3 regions of the Lichenicola sp. genome follow, and region 2 is predicted to be linked to each of the others. Evidence: predicted binding sites of a transcription regulator. Region 2 holds the regulator's gene; each other region holds the start of a gene.
What was found. The regulator LexA, encoded in region 2, represses DNA repair genes until DNA is damaged. The targets are predictions, from matches to a motif close to TGTTCTANNTANGTTC.
Positions count from the first base shown of each region.

Region 1 (6,369 bases), 1.6 Mb from region 2:
CGCCGGCCTGGAACGCCAGGCTCTCCCAATGCCGCTGGAACGCCATGCCGGCCAGCACACCGTCGCCGTAGGGGGCGAAATCCTCCGGGGTCAGCCCGACCACGATGCCGGCATTGGCGTTCCGCTCGGCGCGCGAGTACTGGCTCATGCCGTTGGTGACGACGCGCCCCACCTCGGAGGTCGCCGCCACCACCGTGCCGCCCGGGCACATGCAGAAGCTGTACACGCCGCGGCCGTTGGCGGCGTGATGCACCAGCTTGTAGTCGGCGGCACCCAGCAGCGGGTGCCCGGCATGCTCGCCGAAGCGCGCCCGGTCGATCAGCGATTGCGGATGCTCGATGCGCACGCCGATCGAGAGCGGCTTGGCCAGCATCGACACCCCCGCCTGGTGCAGCGCCTCGAAGCTGTCGCGCGCACTATGGCCAACCGCGAGCACCACATGCGTCGCCGCGATCTGGCTGCCATCGGCGAGCGTCACGCCTTCGATACGACGCCCGCCCCCCGGCCCGCGCCCGATCGCGAACGACACCACCCGGCTGCGGAACCGGTACTCGCCGCCGAGCTGCTCGATCTGCGCCCGGATACTCTCCACCATGCTGACCAGGCGGAAGGTGCCGACATGCGGCTTCGAGACCGTGAGGATCTCCTCCGGCGCGCCGGCGCGGACGAACTCGTGCAGCACCTTGCGGCCGTAATGCTGCCGGTCGGCGACCTGGCTGTACAGCTTGCCGTCGGAGAACGTGCCGGCCCCGCCCTCGCCGAACTGCACGTTGCTCTCCGGTGTCAGCTCCGACTTGCGCCACAGTGCGAAGGTGTCGACGGTGCGCTCGCGGACCAGGCGGCCGCGCTCGAGGATGATCGGACGCAGGCCCATCTGCGCCAGGATCAGCCCGGCCAGCAGCCCGCACGGACCGGCGCCGATCACCAGTGGCCGCGTGAAATCGGTGCGTGCCGCGAGCACCGGGCCGTCATCGGTCACGAACCGGTAGGTCATGTCCGGGGTCGGTTGCACGTGGCTGTCGTCGGCATGCCGGGCGAGCACCGCCGCCTCGTCGCGAACCTCCACGTCGAGCGTGTACACGAGGCTGACCGCGACGCGCTTGCGGGCATCGTAGCCGCGACGGAAGACCCGGTGCCCCAGGACGTCCGCCTGCGGGATCGCCAGGCGGGCGGCGATGGCGGGTGCGAACGCGTCCGGGGCGTGATCGAGCGGCAGCTTGAAGTCGGTCAATCGCAACATGGTGGCCCTGGTGACACGGCATGTCCGGGCGGACAACACTGACGCGCGCCCGCATACCCTCTAGCATCGGCATCCGGCAGGCGTTGGACAAGCAGATGGGCATTTCGGATGGATGATCACGCGCATGAGCCCGGCCATCACGATGGTCATCACCACGACCATGCGCATGGGCACTCGCACGGTCATGGCCACGCGCACGGCCATTCGCACGGGTCAGGCGGGCATCATCACGCGCCGGCGAGTTTCGGGCTGGCGTTCGCCGTCGGCATCGCCCTGAACCTCGCCTATGTCGGCGGCGAGGCGGCGTATGGCGTGATCGCCGGATCGCTGGCGCTGCTCGCCGACGCCGGACACAATCTCGGCGACGTGCTGGGGCTCGCGGCCGCCTGGCTCGCGTCATGGCTCGGGCGTCGCGTACCCAGCGCCCGCTTCACCTATGGCCTGCGCCGGTCCTCGATCCTGTCGGCGCTGTTCAACGCGATCGTCCTGCTGGTGGTGACCGGCGGCATCGCCTGGGAAGCGATCCGCCGCCTGGTTGATCCGGCCCCCGTGGCGGGATCGATCGTAATGATCGTGGCGGCCGTAGGCATCCTGGTGAACGGCATCACCGCGCTGCTCTTCATGTCGGGTGCGAAGAACGACCTGAACCTGCGCGGCGCCTTCCTGCACATGGCCTCGGACGCCGCCACCGCCGCCGCCGTGGTCGTTGCCGGGTTCCTGATCATCGAGACCGGCTGGCTCAGGATCGACCCGGCGATCAGCCTGGTGGTCAGCCTGGTCATCGTGCTGGGCACCTGGTCGTTGCTGCGCCAGTCGCTCGACCTGGCGCTGGACGGGGTGCCCGCGGGGATCGATCGGGCCGCGGTCGAGCGCGATCTGCGTGCGTTGCCTGGGGTGGTCGACCTGCACGACCTGCATATCTGGGGCATGAGCACCACCGAGACCGCACTCACCGCCCACCTGATCCGGCCCGGCCTGCCCGCCGATGACGCCATGCTGCGTGCAGCCGCGGCGGCGCTGGACCGCGATCACGGCATCGGCCACGCCACCTTCCAGGTCGAGACCGGCGAGGATGGCCATACCTGCAAGCTGGCGCCCGAGCACGTGGTGTAGCCGGGCTGGCCCGGTTCAGAACAGGGCGAGCTGCGCGCCATTGTCGGGCCGGCTGGTGGAGCCGCGCCTGAACCGGTCCGGCGCCGCGTCGCCCGGTGACAGCACGTCCGGCTGCGCGAAGTGGGTTGTCACCAGCGGGCCGCCCTCGGTCAGTCCGTTCCGCAGGGCGGCTTGCCTGAACCGCTGCGACAGCAGGTCCGCGTAGGGTCCGGTGCCACGGAAGCGCTCGCCGAACCGGCTGTCGTTCAGCTGCCCCTCGCGGGTCTCCCGGATCAGGTTCAGCACGTGTTTCGCCCGCGCCGGATAATGCTGCTGCAGCCAGGTCTCGAACATCTGCCGGAGTTCGAGCGGCAGCCGCAGCAGCACGTAGCGTGCGTGGGCGGCCCCGGCCGTCGAGGCGGCGGCCAGAATGCGCTCGAGCTCGGCATCGTTGAGGCCGGGGATCATCGGCGCCGCCAGCACGCCCGCCGGAATCCCGGCCGCCGAGAGCTGGGTGACAGCCGCGAGCCGACGCTCCGGGGTCGCCGCGCGAGGTTCCATCCGGCGCGCCAGGACCGGGTCGAGCGTAGTGATCGAGAGCCACACCCGCACCAGGCCGCGCGCCGCCATGCGGCCCAGGATGTCGATGTCGCGGATCACGCCCGCCGACTTGGTGACGATGCTCAGCGGATGACCGAACCGCTCCAGCACCTCGAGCACCTGGCGGGTCAGGGCAAGCGTGCGGTCGACCGGCTGGTAGGGGTCGGTGTTCGAACCGAGCGTCACCGGCTTGGCCGTGTAGCCGGGCCGCCGTAGCTCGCGCTCCAGGATCTGGGCGATCTCCGGCTTGAAGGTCAGCCGCGTCTCGAAATCGAGCCCGGGTGAATAGCCCAGGTAGCTGTGGCTCGGCCGCGCATAGCAATAGACGCAGCCATGCTCGCAGCCGCGATACGGATTGACCGAACGGTCGAAGCCCAGGTCGGGGCTGTCGTTCCAGGAAAGCGCGCTGCGGCTGCGGTCGCGGGTCAGGGTCGTGGCAATGGCGGCCGGCGCCAGCTGCTCCTCCAGGATGGTCGCCCAGCCATCGTCGAACGGTTCGGTATCGAATCGCTCGAAGCGGTTGCCGACGTTGCCGGAAACGCCACGACCGCGCCTCACAGGCGGAGCCGACCCGAAACCTGCCTGTTGCAACATTCGAACACTCCGACCCGTCGCGTTATCGAACGGCCCGACTATCGTCCTTAACGAGATCTTCATCAAGAACATAATAGGAACATCGGTGTTCACGAGGGGGCGGGAATGCGGTAGGAGACAGTTGGAACAGGTATGGCGGCGAGCAACCTCTCCATCGAGCGCTCAGCTGCCTGTAAATCACGACGGAAACTCCATAGAAGCAGACACTTCACGCCTTGTTTGGCCCATGATGAGGGGAACGCTCCCGGATGCCCCAGACACCATGTCTCTGATCGCAATTCTTGACGATCGTCTCACCAACCGGAACATCTACGCGCGGCTGGCGGCGTCCCTGGAAACCTGCGCCGAAGTCGTCACCTTCGACGATCCGCTGCTGGCCCTGCATCGCCTGCCGGCGACAGCCCCGGATCTGGTCATCACCGACTTCAAGATGCCCCACCTGGACGGGGCCGAATTCACCCGGCGTTTCCGGGCCTGCCCAGGCTGCGCGGACGTGCCGATCGTGGTCATCACCGCGTATGATGACAGGTCGTTTCGCCTGCAGGCGCTGGAGGCCGGCGCCACCGACTTCCTGCAGAGTCCGGTGGACCATGCGGAGTTCATCACCCGCGGTCGCAACCTGCTGCGCATGCACCGGCAGCACCGCATCATCGAGGCCCGCGCCCGCGATCTCGAGCTCGAGCTCAAGAACAGCGAGCTCTCCCGGCAGCAGCTCCTGCGCGACAACCGCGAGGCGCTGGCCCAGGTCATCGATACGGTGCCCGCCTTCATCAGTGCCGCGGATCACGACGGCAACATCGTCTTCATCAACGCATCCCAATCGGCGCTCACCGATGGCGACCCTGGCGATGTCGCTGAGACGCCGGAAACCGCGCCGCACAGTCCGGGCGCGCCGGTCTCCGCCTTCGGAAGCGAATACGAGCAGCGCAGCCGGTCGCTCGACCTGCTGGTGTTCAAGAGCGGCAAGCCGCTGCAATCGTTCGAGCAGGAGGTGCTGGACCAGCGTGGGCGATCACGGATCCTGCTGACCACGAAATCGCCGTTGCGCAACGGCGCCGGCGAGGTCGGCAGCGTGCTGACCACCTCGCTCGACATCACCGACCGCAAGCGCGCCGAGCGGCATCTGCAACACGTGGCAAGCCATGACGGGCTGACCGACCTGCCCAACCGGGTGCTGCTGCGCGAACGCCTGCAGCATCGGCTTGCCCGCGGGCGGACCGCCGATCGGATCATCGCGCTGCACTTCCTCGACCTCGACCGGTTCAAGGAGGTGAACGACCAGATGGGCCACCACCTCGGCGACATGCTCCTGAAATCGGTGGCCGCCCACCTCATCGACTGCGTCGGCAAGCACGACACCGTGGCCAGGATCGGTGGCGACGAGTTCGCGATCCTGCAGACCCAGATCGATCACCCGGACGAGGCGGCAGCCCTGGCGGTGCAGGTGATCGAGCGGATCAGCCGGCCGCTGATGCATGGCGGCCAGGAGGTCTCGATCAGCGGCAGCATCGGCATCACGATCTCGCCGACCGACGGGATCGACGCCGAGGAGCTGCTGCGCAACGCCGACCTGGCGATGTACCAGGCCAAGATGGAGGGCCGGAACAGCTACCGCTTCTTCGTGACCGACATGAACGAGCGCGTCATCCGGACGCTGCGGATCAAGCAGGAGCTCCGCCTGGCGCTCCGTCGGGACGAGTTCGTGCTGTACTACCAGCCGCAGATGAGCCTGCGGACCGGACGCGTCGCCGGTGTCGAGGCGCTGCTGCGCTGGAACCACCCGACCAGCGGCCTGCTGGGCCCGAACGAGTTCCTGCCCGGGGCGGAAGAGAGCACCCTCAGCGCCGAGATCGACGACTGGGTCCTGCAGCGGGCCTGCACGGACGCGGTGCAATGGCAGCATCCGGACCGGGCGCCGATCCCGGTCGCGGTGAACCTGTCGCCGGTCCGGATCGGCGTCGCCGGGACGCGGGAGATGATCACCCGGGTGCTTCTCGACAGCCGGCTCGATCCGTCACTGCTGGAACTCGAGCTCACCGAGCGGGACCTGGTGGATGACCTGGATGCGGCGGCGCAAGCCCTGAAGGGACTGCGCCAGCTGGGTGTCAGCGTCGCGATCGACGATTTCGGCGTCGGCTACTCCTCGCTCAACTACGTGAAGAGCTTTCCGGTCAACCGGGTCAAGATCGACCAGTCCTTCATCCGCGACCTGCACACCGACCTGAACGATGCGGCCATCGTGAAGGGCATCATCGGCATGGCGCACGACCTGAACATGACCGTGGTCGCCGAGGGTGTGGAAACGGTCGAGCAGCTGACCCACCTCGCCGGCGTCGGCTGCGACCAGATCCAGGGGTTCCATTTCAGCTATCCGCTGCCGCTCGCGGCGCTGCTCGACCTGCTCCGTTCCGAGACAGCCTCCGGCGATGCCTAGCCTCCGGTCGATGCAGATGCGCCGGCTGGACCGCCTGCCGGAACAGCAGGCCAGCGGTGCACGGCTGCGGGCTGCGGCATCCCTGGACGGGGTCTCAGGGACGGCGATGGCGCGCTCCGAGCTGGAGATGAGCCTCAACCGGTTCGTGTTCTGCCTTGTGACCGGCATCTACATGACCGCCGTCAGGTCGCCCAACCTGCATGTCGGGCTGCTCTACATCGTCGGCTACTTCGCGTTCTCGGGTCTCCTCTTCCTGCACATCCGCCGCTACCCGGAAGCGAACCGGGTGCGGGCGGCGGTGGCGCTCGTGGGCGACTTCTCGATGATCTCGTTCGAGATGCATGTGGGCGGCGCCCCCACCTCGGCATTCTACCCGCTCTATCTCTGGGTGATCCTGGGCAACGGGTTC
Region 1 covers NZ_OZ240671.1:1,756,732-1,763,100, forward strand. Annotated here, with positions in the region: gene ACOEQ2_RS08055 (NAD(P)/FAD-dependent oxidoreductase) at 1-1,240, opposite strand, end outside; gene ACOEQ2_RS08060 (cation diffusion facilitator family transporter) at 1,349-2,353, shown strand; gene ACOEQ2_RS08065 (PA0069 family radical SAM protein) at 2,369-3,526, opposite strand; gene ACOEQ2_RS08070 (EAL domain-containing protein) at 3,789-5,960, shown strand; gene ACOEQ2_RS08075 (response regulator) at 5,953-6,369, shown strand, end outside.
Region 1: ACOEQ2_RS08065 (PA0069 family radical SAM protein) is a predicted target of LexA. The motif match lies at 3,593-3,608, and genes of this name have one in related genera.

Region 2 (6,369 bases):
GGTGGGCGTCATGCGAGGTTCCGTTGCTGGACATGAGAAAGCGGCCAAAACAGCCGACAACTGCGACAGACCTCTTGCATTCGCCTGTTCCGCCGTGCGGACATAGCGCCAAGGAGGCGCCCCGCGCCAGGGGCGCCAGGGAGGCGCTCCACGAGAGGGGGCGCCGAGCCGCCGCGTCGTGCCACGGCGTCGCCCGGTGCCGCATCGCCGGCTTGTGGAGTGAGAGAGCAGATGAGCTTCGGACGCGCGGTCAAGCGCAAGGTCAAGGCGGTGATTCCGCCCGTGCTGTTCCTCTCGCTGGTCGGCTATTTTGGCTGGAACGCCACCCAGGGCGACCACGGCCTGCGCAGCTACCGAGCCCAGCTGCAGCTCCTGCAGCAGGCCGACGACGCCAAGCAGGCCGCCCTGTTCGAGAATGCGGCCTGGAACCAGCGCGTTTCCGGCCTGCGCGACAAGGGGCTGGACGCCGATACCCTCGACGAGCGCTCTCGCGCCATGCTGAACCTGGCCGAGCCGACCGACATCGTCGTGCCTTACGGCAAGAACAAGCTGTATTGAGCGACCGCCCGGGCGGTGAGCCCGGAAACCAAAACAGCGCGACCGGAGCCCGGATCGCGCTGTTCTCTATCAACCAGGTCCCGCGCCGATGCGGCGCGAGATCGGCGCTATTTGATCTTGGCTTCGCGGAACGCCACGTGCTTGCGCGCAACGGGATCGTACTTCTTCAGCTCGAGCTTGCCGGTCTGGGCGCGCGCGTTCTTCTTGGTGACGTAGAAATAGCCGGTGTCGGCGCTCGACACGAGCTTGATCTGGATGGTGTTGCTCTTCGCCATGGGTCCTGTGCCTCTGCGTCTGGCTCTGCCTGCCGCCGTCGCGGCCCGGCTCCGCGGCCGGCATTCCGAAAAGGAAGCCGCCAGGGCGCTGGTCGCAGCATTGGTATAAGGGGCGGGAAAATGCTCATCCCGCGCCCCGAGGTCAAGCGTCCTGTTGCACGCGTCCCCATGCGCCGCTGGTGCGACAACACGCCCAGGCTCGGCTAAGCCATGCCGATACCCTGGTGGCGCCGCCGCCGCGGGGTCGAGCCGGGCAGGAGCGTACAGCAGCATGTTGAGTGTGGATGAGGCGAGAAGCCGGGTTCTGCAGCGTCTGCGTCCGGTTCCGGCCGAGACGGTCTCGCTTACCGAAGCCTGGGGCAGGGTCGCGGCCGCCCCCCTGCACGCACGGCTGGATAATCCACCTTCTGATATATCCGCGATGGACGGCTATGCGGTGCGCAGCGCCGATGCCACTTCCGGCAGCCGCCTGCATCTCATCGGCGAGGCCCCGGCAGGCCATCCCTTCGGCGGCCATGTCGCGGCCGGAACCTGCATACGCCTGTTCACCGGCAGCGCGATCCCGGACGGCAGCGACTGCGTGCTGATCCAGGAAAATGCCGACCGACTCGAGATGCCGGACGGCAGCATCGACATCATGGTACGCGAGCCGGTGTCGGTCGGCCGCAACATCCGGCCCCGTGGCCAGGATTTCACCAAGGGCGACCTGGTCGTGCAGCCCGGGCGCCGGCTGGGCGCACGCGATATCGGCGTGGCAGCTGCCGGCAACCATGCCTGGATCACCGTGCATCGCCGTCCACGCATCGCCCTCCTGGCCACCGGCGATGAACTGGCCCTGCCCGGCGAGCCGATCCCCGCCGGCGGCGTCACCAACTCCAACACTCCGATGCTGGCCGCCCTGGTGCGGGCCGCCGGCGCCATCCCGGTGCTGCTGCCGCTGGTGCGTGACGATGCCGACGCCATCGCCCGCGCAACCGACGGCCTCGCCGGCATCGACATGCTGGTGACGATCGGAGGCGCCAGCGTCGGCGACTACGACCTGGTGCAGGCAGCGCTGACCCAGCGGGGGCTCGAGGTGGATTTCTGGAAGATCGCCATGCGGCCCGGCAAGCCGCTGATGCACGGCCGTATCGGCGCCGGCGAGGCCGGCATCCCGGTGCTCGGCCTGCCCGGCAATCCGGTCTCGGCGCTGGTTTGCGGGCTCTTGTTCCTGATGCCGGCGCTGCAGGTGCTGTCCGGCGGTGCGGCCGATGGCTGGCTGGGCGGCCTGGAACGTGAGCGCGCCGTGCTGGCGACACCCCTCGAAGCGAACGACCACCGCGCCGACCATTTGCGCGGGTCCCTCACGCGCACCCCCGGGGGATTCCTGGTGACGCCGTTCCCGCGCCAGGATTCCGGCATGCTCCGGCGCCTGGCCGCGTCAGAGGCTCTGATCCTGCGCGCGCCGCATGCTGCAGCGGCGGATGCCGGCAGCGAGGTCGAGATCCTGCGCCTGGACCGACTCGGCATCTGACGGTTGACCAGGGAACATGAACCAATCTAGAACACACGCTCAGGTTGCCTATTTGTTCCGCGCGTGGCGTGCGGGTGCAGATGCAGCGGCCGGCTAGGACGTCACGATGCTCACACGCAAGCAGCACGAGTTGCTCAGCTTCATCGACCGCCATCTGAAAGAGACCGGCTTCTCACCGAGCTTCGACGAGATGAAGGACGCGCTGAACCTGCGGTCGAAGTCGGGAATCCACCGCCTGATCTCGGCACTCGAGGAGCGCGGCTTCCTGAGCCGTCGGCATCACCGGGCGCGGGCGCTGGAGGTGCTGCGTCTGCCCGAGGCTGGCCCGACGAGTGTGGTGGCAACGCCTCCCGCAGGCGCCGAGGGGCTTCCTGCCGACGGGCATCACCTCCCGACGGACGATCTCGATCCGGGCCAGGCTCCGTTCCTGCCGAACGTCATCAAGGGCGACTTCAGCCAGAGGCTGCCTGGAGTGCTTGCAGCCGCCGGCGTCGGTGCGATCCAGCTCCCGCTCTATGGGCGGATCGCGGCAGGCCTGCCGATCGAGGCGCTCCGGGACACCGGCGCCCATGTCGAGGTGCCGCTCGCGTTGATCGGCAGCGGTGAGCATTACGCGCTCGAGGTCGCCGGTGATTCGATGATCGAGGCCGGCATCCTGGATGGCGACACGGTCATCATCCGGCGATCCGACAACGCCGATAACGGCCAGATCGTGGTGGCGTTGATCGACGATGCGGAGGTCACCCTGAAGCGTCTGCGTCGACGTGGAAGTGCCGTGGCGCTCGAGCCGGCCAATGCGCGCTACGAGACCCGCATCGTGCCATCGGACCGCGTCCGTGTGCAGGGCCGCCTGGTCGGCCTGCTGCGCCGCTACAACTAGGCGCGCACCGCTACCGGCTGGCCTAGCGGAAGCGCCCGCGGGCCGCCGGCAAGCGTCGTCATGTAGGTGCACGCCCCGATCGACGCTCCGAGCGAGAAGTGCAGGAACAGCATCGCTTGCCGGAACGCCGACTCGCCGAGCGCTACTGCGACATGGTGCGGGTCGGCATTCGCCAGCTGCAGCCCGGTATCGAGCCCGAGATTGAGCAGCACCACCGGCAACATGACCATGATCCACACGATCGCATAGCGCCCCGCGTTGCCGCCCATGACGTTCACGCTCTTGCGCCACCCGGGCTGCGGAGGGTCCAGGGCCAGCACGGTGAAGAACGGCACCTGGCGGATTATCGCCCACAGGCTGATCGCGACCGCTGCTGCAGGAAGCACGAGAACGACCAATTCCCCGCCCCGCGGCATGTGCCCGCCGGCAACAAGGATTGCAGCCAGGCCGGAGAGCCCGACCAGCGGGACCCCCCAGGCATAGGTGAGCAGAAGGAAGCCCAGGTATCTCCAGAACGGCCGCTTGAAGAAGAACGGGTCGAACGGCTCATCGAGCAGGATGTGGCGGCGCCAGGAGATGCTGAATGACAGCAGGAACTTGAGCCCGAGGAGCCACGCGACCGCGGCGCCCGCCACCACATACCAATGTGCGGCGAGCACGGCATCGAATTTGCCCGAGAGGCCGTGTGCCTTGCCGACGACCCGGTGATACAGGAACTCGGCCGTCACCAGGAATACCACCGGCGGCCAGATCGCCTTGGCGTGCAGCACTCGAAAACGCCACAGCAGCCTGTAAGCCTGGGCTGCGGTGGCGAGGATCGGCAGGGGCTGGGTCACACTCATGACGGCTGAACAGGCGACGCCCGAGGCCGGTTCCCGAAGCCTTTTCGCCGATGAGTGCCGGTGCGGGAATTCAGGCGGCGGTCGCTCGCCTCGGCAGCACCCAGCCCGGCCTGACGAAGTGACAGGTGTAGCCGTTCGGGATCCGCTCCAGGTAATCCTGATGCTCCGGCTCGGCTTGCCAGAACGGGCCGGCCGGCGCCACCTCGGTCACCACCTTGCCGGGCCACAGGCCGGACGCGTCGACATCGGCGATGGTATCCAGAGCAACCCGCCGCTGCTCCTCGCTCGTGTAGAAGATCGCCGACCGGTAGCTGGCGCCGCGATCGTTGCCCTGGCGGTCACGGGTCGACGGATCATGGATCTGGAAAAAGAATTCCAGCAGCGCCCGGAAGCTGGTCTTCGCCGGATCGAAGACGATCTCGACGGCCTCGGCGTGGTTCCCGTGATTGCGATAGGTCGCGTTCGCCACCTCGCCGCCGGAGTAGCCGACGCGGCTGCTGATGACACCGGGCTGCCGGCGTATGAGATCCTGGACGCCCCAGAAGCAGCCACCCGCGAGCACGGCACGTTCTTCGGTCATGTGTAGGTCCCTCCAACTGTCGAAGATATGGCGGCGTCCGGCACGATCTTCCATGGGGCCTCCGGGAGGCCAGGCATCGACATCGCCAGCCGGGTCACCGCCCCCTGGTCGAGGCCGGCCTGCCACGGGATCTCTGCAATCACCCTGACATCACCATGCCGCTCGATCGCTGCACGATTGCCCGGTGAAGGCGGCCCGTTCAGCACCACGCCTGCGACGCTGATGCCGCGCCGTCGCAGCGCCTCCAGGCTCAGCAGGGTGTGATTGATGGTCCCCAGGCCGCTGCGCGCGACCAGCACCACGGGCAGGCCGAGCCGGATGATCAGGTCGGTCATCATCAGGCCCCCGCCGATCGGCACCAGCACGCCCCCTGCCCCCTCGACCACCAGCGGACCCTCGCCGTCCGGCAGGCGCACGACCCCGGGGTCGAACGCGACCCGTTCAAGGGCAGCCGCATCCTCCGGCGACAACGGTGCCTGCAGTTCGAGCGCCGGCGGATGGATCCGAACGCCATCGCCTCCGAACTCCCGGACCACGGCGCTGTCCCCCGGATCCTGATCCAGACCGGTCTGCAGCGGTTTCCAGTACTCGGCGCCCCACGCGCGGACCAGGCAAGCCGAAACCAGCGTCTTGCCGATCCCGGTATCGGTGCCGGTCACGAACACCCCGGGCCGCACCGGCCGTCGCAGGTGTCCGAACCCCACGCAATACGAGGCAACGGCCCCGTGCTCGGCCTCGAACCGATGCAACGCGCGGCGCATCCGGCCGGCTCCGACCGGCCTGACGCCGGTCGCAGGCCGGTCCGCACCAATCGCCCGCAGCGCACGCAGGAACGACACTCCGTCGGGATACGCGCTTGCGATACTTTCGCTCTCCCACTCTCCACCGCACTCGCAGCGCATGTCCTCGACAGACCGGTACTGCAGCCCCGGATCAGGCATCGCCTCGGCGTCCCGCACCGCACGCCATTCCGCCAGGGTGCCGGCCAGCAGGGTTGCGACATGCAGCCGTCCACCCGGTCGCAGCAGCCTGCAGAGCGCGCCAAGGGCGGCCGGCGGGTCCGGCAGCCATTGCAGCGCCAGGCTCGAGCAGACCAGGTCGAACTCACCGGATACCGCCGGCAGCGCCGCGTCCATTGCCAGCACCTGCAGCCGATCGTCGCCGGCCATGGAGCGGCGGGTGACCGGGAGCATCCCGGGTGCCAGGTCGGTGGCGATGATCGTCGCGGCGGGCATCCGCCGGCGCAGCGCCCGGGTCAGCAGGCCGGTGCCGCAGCCGATTTCCAGGATGCGCGGATGCTCGCCCCCGGACAGCGGACCCGATGCCATGATCCGGTTCGCCAGCCGCTCCGCAACCAGGCGCTGCACCGTGGCAGCCCCCTCGTACGACGCCGCCGCCCGCCCGAAGCTGGCCCCGATCGAGCGGATGGTCATGTCGCGGCGAACGCGCGCAGCCGGTCGGCGCACCAGTCCGGCCGGCTCAGCGGCAGCACATGGCCGGGGGCATCGCTCCACACGATCGAGGCACGGTCGAAGCAGGCGCTGGTCAGGGCAGCGGGCACCACCGGATCGTCGGCAGCGGCGAGCGCCATCACCGGCAGGCCGAAGGTCGCCGGAGCACCACGCGCATCGCCGTCGCGCAGCCGCACCAGCCCAGCCGTGAGGCGCCCAGCATCCAGATCGGAATACCGCTCCCTATCCGGCCCTCGGACATCGATCCCG
Region 2 covers NZ_OZ240671.1:192,276-198,644, forward strand. Annotated here, with positions in the region: gene ACOEQ2_RS01095 (dimethylarginine dimethylaminohydrolase family protein) at 1-12, opposite strand, end outside; gene ACOEQ2_RS01100 (FtsB family cell division protein) at 232-558, shown strand; gene rpmG (50S ribosomal protein L33) at 666-833, opposite strand; gene glp (gephyrin-like molybdotransferase Glp) at 1,105-2,346, shown strand; gene lexA (transcriptional repressor LexA) at 2,453-3,226, shown strand; gene ACOEQ2_RS01120 (hypothetical protein) at 3,223-4,068, opposite strand; gene msrA (peptide-methionine (S)-S-oxide reductase MsrA) at 4,139-4,648, opposite strand; gene bioD (dethiobiotin synthase) at 4,645-6,081, opposite strand; gene ACOEQ2_RS01135 (alpha/beta hydrolase) at 6,078-6,369, opposite strand, start outside.

Region 3 (6,369 bases), 130 kb from region 2:
CCGCCGCCGGACACGCCGGTGATGCAGGTGAAGGTGCCGAGCGGGAAGCCGGCGCTGACGTTCTTCAGGTTGTTGCCGGTGGCGTTGATCACCTTGACCTGGCGCTTCGGGTCGATCGCGCGCCGCTGCGCCGGCACCTCGATGCGGCGGCGGCCGGACAGGTAGGCGCCGGTCAGGCTGTCCGGGCTTGCCGCGACCTCGTCCGGGGTGCCGTGGGCGATGACGTTCCCGCCGAGCACGCCTGCGGCAGGACCCATGTCGATCAGGTAGTCGGCGGCGCGGATCGCCTCCTCGTCATGCTCGACCACGATCAGCGTGTTGCCAAGGCGCTTCAGCCGGTCGAGCGTGCCGAGCAGCCGCTCGTTGTCGCGCTGGTGCAGGCCAATCGAGGGCTCGTCCAGCACGTACAGCACGCCGGTCAGGCCGGAGCCGATCTGGCTGGCCAGCCGGATGCGCTGGCTCTCGCCGCCGGATAGGGTGGCCGAGCCGCGCGACAGGGTCAGGTAGTCGAGCCCGACATCGTCGAGGAAGCGCAGCCGGTCGAGGATCTCGCGCAGGATGCGGCGGGCGATCTCGGCGCGTTGCGGGGTGAGGGTGGCCTCGACGGTGGCGAACCAGTCCAGCGCGCGGCGGATCGGCAACTCGGACGCGTCGGCGATGGTGTGGCCGGCGATCTTCACCGACAGCGCCTCGGGACGCAGCCGCGCACCGTTGCAGACGTGGCAGGGCTTCTGCGACTGGTAGCGCGACATCTCCTCGCGGACCCAGGCGCTGTCGGTCTCGGTGTAGCGGCGCTGCAGGTTCTTGAGCACACCCTCGAAGGCCTTGTTCACCTTGTACGAGCGCTTGTCGTCCTTGTAGGTGAACTCGACCGGCTCCTCGGTGCCGTGCAGGACGGCGTCTCGCACCGGCACGGGTAGGCCTTCCCAGGTCACGGTCATCGAGCTGCGGAAATGCCGCATCAGGCTCTGCAGCGTCTGGATGTAGTACGGGCTCTGGCTGCCGTTCCAGGGGGCGACGGCGCCGGCGGCCAGGGTGAGGTTCTCGTCCGGCACCACCAGATGCGGGTCGAAGAAGTTCTCGACGCCGATGCCGTCGCAGGCCGGGCAGGCGCCCTGCGGCGCGTTGAAGCTGAACAGCCGCGGCTCGATCTCCTCGAGCGTGAAGCCGCTGACCGGGCAGGCGAACCGGGATGAGAATACCGTGCGGACCGGATCCTCCTCGCCGCGGACGACCTCTTCGGCGTACACGACGCCGTCGGCGAGGGCGAGCGCCTGCTCGAAGCTGTCGGCGAGGCGGCTTTCCAGCCCCTCCTTCACGACGATCCGGTCGACCACCGCCTCGACGGTGTGCTTGAGCTTGCGGTTCAGGTTGGGGACGTCGGCGATCTCGTACAGCGTGCCGTCGACCTTGGCGCGGGTGAAGCCCTTGCGCGCCAGGTCGGCCAGCTCCTTGCGGTACTCGCCCTTGCGATCCTTGATGATCGGCGCCAGCAGCATCAACCGGGTGCCGTCGGGCATCGCCATGACGCGATCGACCATCTGGCTGACCGTCTGCGCCTCGATCGGCAGGCCGGTGGCGGGCGAGTACGGGATGCCGGCGCGTGCCCACAGCAGGCGCATGTAGTCGTGCACCTCGGTGATGGTGCCGACGGTCGAGCGCGGGTTGCGGCTGGTGGTCTTCTGCTCGATCGAGATCGCCGGGGAGAGGCCCTCGATCGAGTCGACGTCGGGCTTGCCCATCAGCTCCAGGAACTGGCGGGCGTAGGCGGACAGGCTTTCGACGTAGCGGCGCTGGCCCTCGGCGTAGATGGTATCGAAGGCGAGCGAGGACTTCCCCGAGCCGGACAGCCCGGTGATGACCGTCAGCTGGTCACGCGGGATGTCGACATCGATGTTCTTGAGGTTGTGCTCGCGCGCACCACGCACGCGGATGGCGGCGTTCCCCGTCCGGATCCCGACGCCGTCGGACACCCCCATCACCGCACTCCTTTTTGCCAATCCGGTATCCTCGTTCATACTATGTTCTTGTTCCGCAGCGATAGTGCGGCGCGTAAACAGGCGGACCTCTACCCCACTCCCGTTCGAGTGCGGGAACGCGCCGGCCCCCGTGGAGGGTCCGGCCCTCGGGAAGACAGGAAGTTGCGATGGCCGGCAGCGTCAACAAGGTGATCCTCGTGGGGAATCTGGGAAAGGACCCGGAGGTCCGGAACGCCCAGAACGGCAGCAAGATCGTGACCTTCTCGCTCGCGACGACCGAGAACTGGACCGACAAGGCCTCGGGCGAGCGCAAGGAAAAGACCGAGTGGCACCGGGTGGTGGTGTTCAACGAGCGCGTTGCCGACATCGCCGAGCGGTTCCTGCGCAAGGGTCGCAAGGTCTATGTCGAGGGCTCGCTGACGACCCGGAAATGGACCGACCAGTCCGGCGTCGAGAAATATACCACCGAGGTGGTGATCGACCGCTTCCGCGGCGAGCTCACTCTCCTCGATTCCGGCCGGAACGAGGAAGCCGGCGGTGATGGCGGCTACGGCGGTGGCGGCGGCGGTGGTGGCGGTGGTGGCGGCGGCGGGTATGGCGGCGGATCGCGTCCCGCCACACCGGCGCGTGGCGGCCGGCCCGGCGGTGGCGGCGCGCCTGGCCCGAGTGGCGGTGCCGGCGGCGGTGGCGGTTCGGGCGGATGGGAGCCGTCCGGTGGGGATCTGGACGACGAGATCCCGTTCTAGCTGCAGGATGCGTCGCCCGGACATGATCCCGCGGCCCCGATGCGACGAAAGTGCCTGGAACTCTGGCGTCATGCCGATACTCTGGTCGTCGTGCGGGCAATGGCCGGACCGGGCATGAACTCGGTCGGAACCTGTCGCAGGAGAGGAAAACGAGCATGGCCGACGACAAGATGATGGCGCAGATCTCGGAAAAGGGCGGCTTCATCGCGGCCCTCGACCAGAGCGGCGGCTCGACGCCGGGCGCACTGCGCGCCTACGGCATCCCGGAGACCGCCTATAGCGGCGACGAGGAGATGTTCCGGCTGGTGCACGAGATGCGGGTGCGCATCATGACCGCGCCGGCGTTCTCGGGCGACAAGGTCATCGCTGCGATCCTGTTCGAGGCGACGATGGACGGGCTCGTCGAGGGTCAGCCGACGTCGGCCTACCTCTGGGAGAAGCGCGGCATCGTGCCGTTCCTCAAGGTCGATAAGGGCCTGCAGCCGGAACAGGACGGCGTCAGCCTGATGAAGCCGATCCCCGGGCTCGACGACCTGCTGGCGCGTGCGGTCAAGCTCGGCGTGTTCGGCACCAAGGAGCGCTCGGTCATCAACCTGGCGTCGGAGACCGGGATTGCCGCGATCGTGGCGCAGCAGTTCGAGCTGGCCGAGCAGATCAGCGCGCACGGGCTGATCCCGATCCTGGAGCCGGAGGTGCTGATCAAGAGCCCGGACAAGGCCGGCGCGGAGGCGATCCTGCGCGACGAGATCGCCCGTCACCTGGACGCGCTTCCCGCCGGCCGCAAGCTGATGCTGAAGCTGACCATCCCGGAGATCCCGGACACCTACGCGTCGTTGATCGCGCATCCGGCAGTCGTCCGTGTTGTGGCGCTGTCGGGCGGCTACGAGCGCAGCGATGCCTGCCGGCGTCTGGCAGCCAACCACGGCATGATCGCCAGCTTCTCGCGCGCGCTGATCGACGGTCTGCAGCATTCGATGACCGACGCGGAGTTCGACGCGACGCTCGGCCACGCGATCGACGAGATCTACACGGCCTCGACCGTCAAGGCCTGAGTCCGACGACCGCGCCGCGCACCTCCACGATGTGCGGCGCGGGCTGGATCAGCTCTTGAGTTCGAACGCGCCGGCGATGGTCAGCTTGACCACGTCGCCGACCAGCGGGACGTATTTGGTCACCCCGAAGGCGCTGCGCTTGATCGTCCCGGTCGCCTCGAAGCCGACGGTGTACTGCTTGTCGAGCGGGTTCACGCCGGCACCGACGAAGCGCACGTTCAGCGTCTCCGGCTTCGTCACGCCATGCAGCGTGAAATTGCCCACCACCTTCGCGGCATCCCTGCCCACCGGTGTCACGCTGGTCGACACGAAGGTCGCGTCGGCGAACTGGCCGGCATCGAACCAGTCGGCGCCCTTGAGCTCGCCATCCAGCTTGGTGCTGGTGGTCTGCACCGAGTCGATCGGGATGGTCACGCTCAGCGACGACGCGGCCGGCTTCGAGGGGTCCAGCGTCAGGGTGCCGGATGCGTTGGAGAACACCCCCGAGTAGTAGCTGAAGCCGAGATGCAGCAGCGTGAACCCGACCTGGGTGTGGGTAGGCTCGATGCTGTAGGTCCCGGCCTTGACGGTGCTGGTGTCGTGCGAGGCGCTCTGCGCGACGGCCGCGGGGGCGAAGGCCGAGGCGGCAAAGGCCGAGACGGCGAGTGTTGCGGCCAAGGCGATGGTCGGTCTGGTCATGTGTCTGGACATCCGGATCTGTTGGGGGTGCCGCGGTTCAGGCGGAAAGCTTGGCGGCGAGCTTTGCCACGTGGGCGCCGAGGAAGCGCGCACCATCGAGCTCGTTGCCGCTGACTGGACGCGAGCCGTCGCCGCCGGCCAGGGTCGAGGCGCCGTAGGGGGTGCCGCCGGACACTTCGCTGAGCGTCAGCTGGCCCTGGAACGAATACGGCAGGCCGGCGACGACCATGCCGTGATGGATCAGGTTGGTGAGGATGGAGATCAGCGTGGTCTCCTGGCCACCATGCTGGCTCGCGGTCGAGGTGAAGGCGGCGCCGAGCTTGCCGACCAGCGCGCCCTTCATCCACAGCCCGCCGGTGCGGTCGAAGAAGTTCGCCATCTGCGAGGACATGCGGCCGTAGCGGGTGCCGGTGCCGACGATGATCGCGTCGTAGTGGGCGAGCTCATCCGGCTCGGCGATCGGTGCCGCCTGGTCGAGCTTGAAGTGGCTCGAGCGGGCGACCTCGTCGGGGACCAGCTCGGGGACGCGCTTGACGTCGACGGTGGCACCCGCCTCGCGCGCACCGTCGGCGATGGCGCCGGCCATCGTCTCGATGTGGCCATAGGACGAGTAGTAGAGAACCAGGATCTTTGCCATTCGGGTCGCTTCTCGGTCTCGGGGTGATTGCTGGGTTGCACCATGCGGCCCGTCCGAGGCCACGAAAACAGAAACCTTCGAAAGGTGCCGTTTCGTCGATGGAGGTATCAATCGCTTCGGCGCAGCGGGCTCCGCTGTCGATCTCGGTCTTCGGGTGGGCGGCGCCGGAGCTGGCGCGGCGGCTCATCGGCGTGATCGTGCTGGTGGATGGTGTCGGCGGCCAGGTGGTCGAGACCGAGGCGTACGATCACCAGGATCCGGCGTCGCACAGCTTCGGTGGCCAGACCAGGCGCAACACCGCGATGTTCGGGCCGCCGGGGCAGGCCTACGTGTATCGCTCGTACGGGCTGCACTGGTGCCTCAACCTGGTGTGCGGAACCGTTCCCGGCAGTGCGGTACTGATCCGGGCGTTGCAGCCCGAACACGGCCTGGATGCGATGCGGGCGCGCCGGGGTGCGGTGCGCGATCGCGATCTCTGTCGGGGGCCGGGGCGCCTGTGCCGGGCACTGGGGGTGACCGGTGCGCTGGATGGCTCGCCGCTCGCAGCGCCGCCGTTCGCGTTGCTCGATCGGGAGGACGTGCCGGACATCGCGGTCGGGCGACGGATCGGCATCACCCGGGGGATCGACGCGCCCTGGCGGTTCGGCCTTGCAGGGTCACGCTTCCTCAGCCGGCCGATGACGGGCTGACCGGGTGTGGTTCCGTGGCAATCGGGCGCGTGCTAGACATGCTGACTCGACGCGCCGGCTGGAGCGTTGCCATCACCTTTCGCACCCGTTCGGGCTGCCGGCGCGCTCCGCGTTCCGGCAGAACCGGGGCGGTGCCTGACTGACGGATCCCAATTGAGCGACAGACCCGAACCACCGGATCTCGAAACCGAAGACCTGGGATCACAGGAGGGCGGCCCCCCGGACGACATGCCTCCCGGCGATCCGCCCGCATCCGGCGGCGGTGGTCCGTCCGGCATGGTTCCGGTCGATATCGAGACGGAGATGCAGACCTCCTATCTCGCGTATGCGATGTCGGTGATCGTCAGCCGCGCGCTGCCCGACGTCCGCGACGGGCTGAAGCCGGTGCATCGCCGCATCCTTTACGGCATGCGCGAGAGCGGCTTCACGCCGGACAAGCCGTATCGCAAGTCGGCCCGCGCGGTCGGCGACGTGATGGGTAAGTACCATCCGCACGGCGACAGCTCGATCTACGACGCCATGGTGCGCATGGCGCAATCCTGGTCCATGCGGGTCAAGCTGATCGACGGGCAGGGCAATTTCGGCTCG
Region 3 covers NZ_OZ240671.1:57,349-63,717, forward strand. Annotated here, with positions in the region: gene uvrA (excinuclease ABC subunit UvrA) at 1-1,979, opposite strand, end outside; gene ssb (single-stranded DNA-binding protein) at 2,147-2,725, shown strand; gene ACOEQ2_RS00450 (fructose bisphosphate aldolase) at 2,881-3,777, shown strand; gene ACOEQ2_RS00455 (YceI family protein) at 3,826-4,467, opposite strand; gene wrbA (NAD(P)H:quinone oxidoreductase) at 4,493-5,092, opposite strand; gene ACOEQ2_RS00465 (DNA-3-methyladenine glycosylase) at 5,191-5,781, shown strand; gene gyrA (DNA gyrase subunit A) at 6,010-6,369, shown strand, end outside.
Region 3: uvrA (excinuclease ABC subunit UvrA) is a predicted target of LexA. The motif match lies at 2,012-2,027, and genes of this name have one in related genera.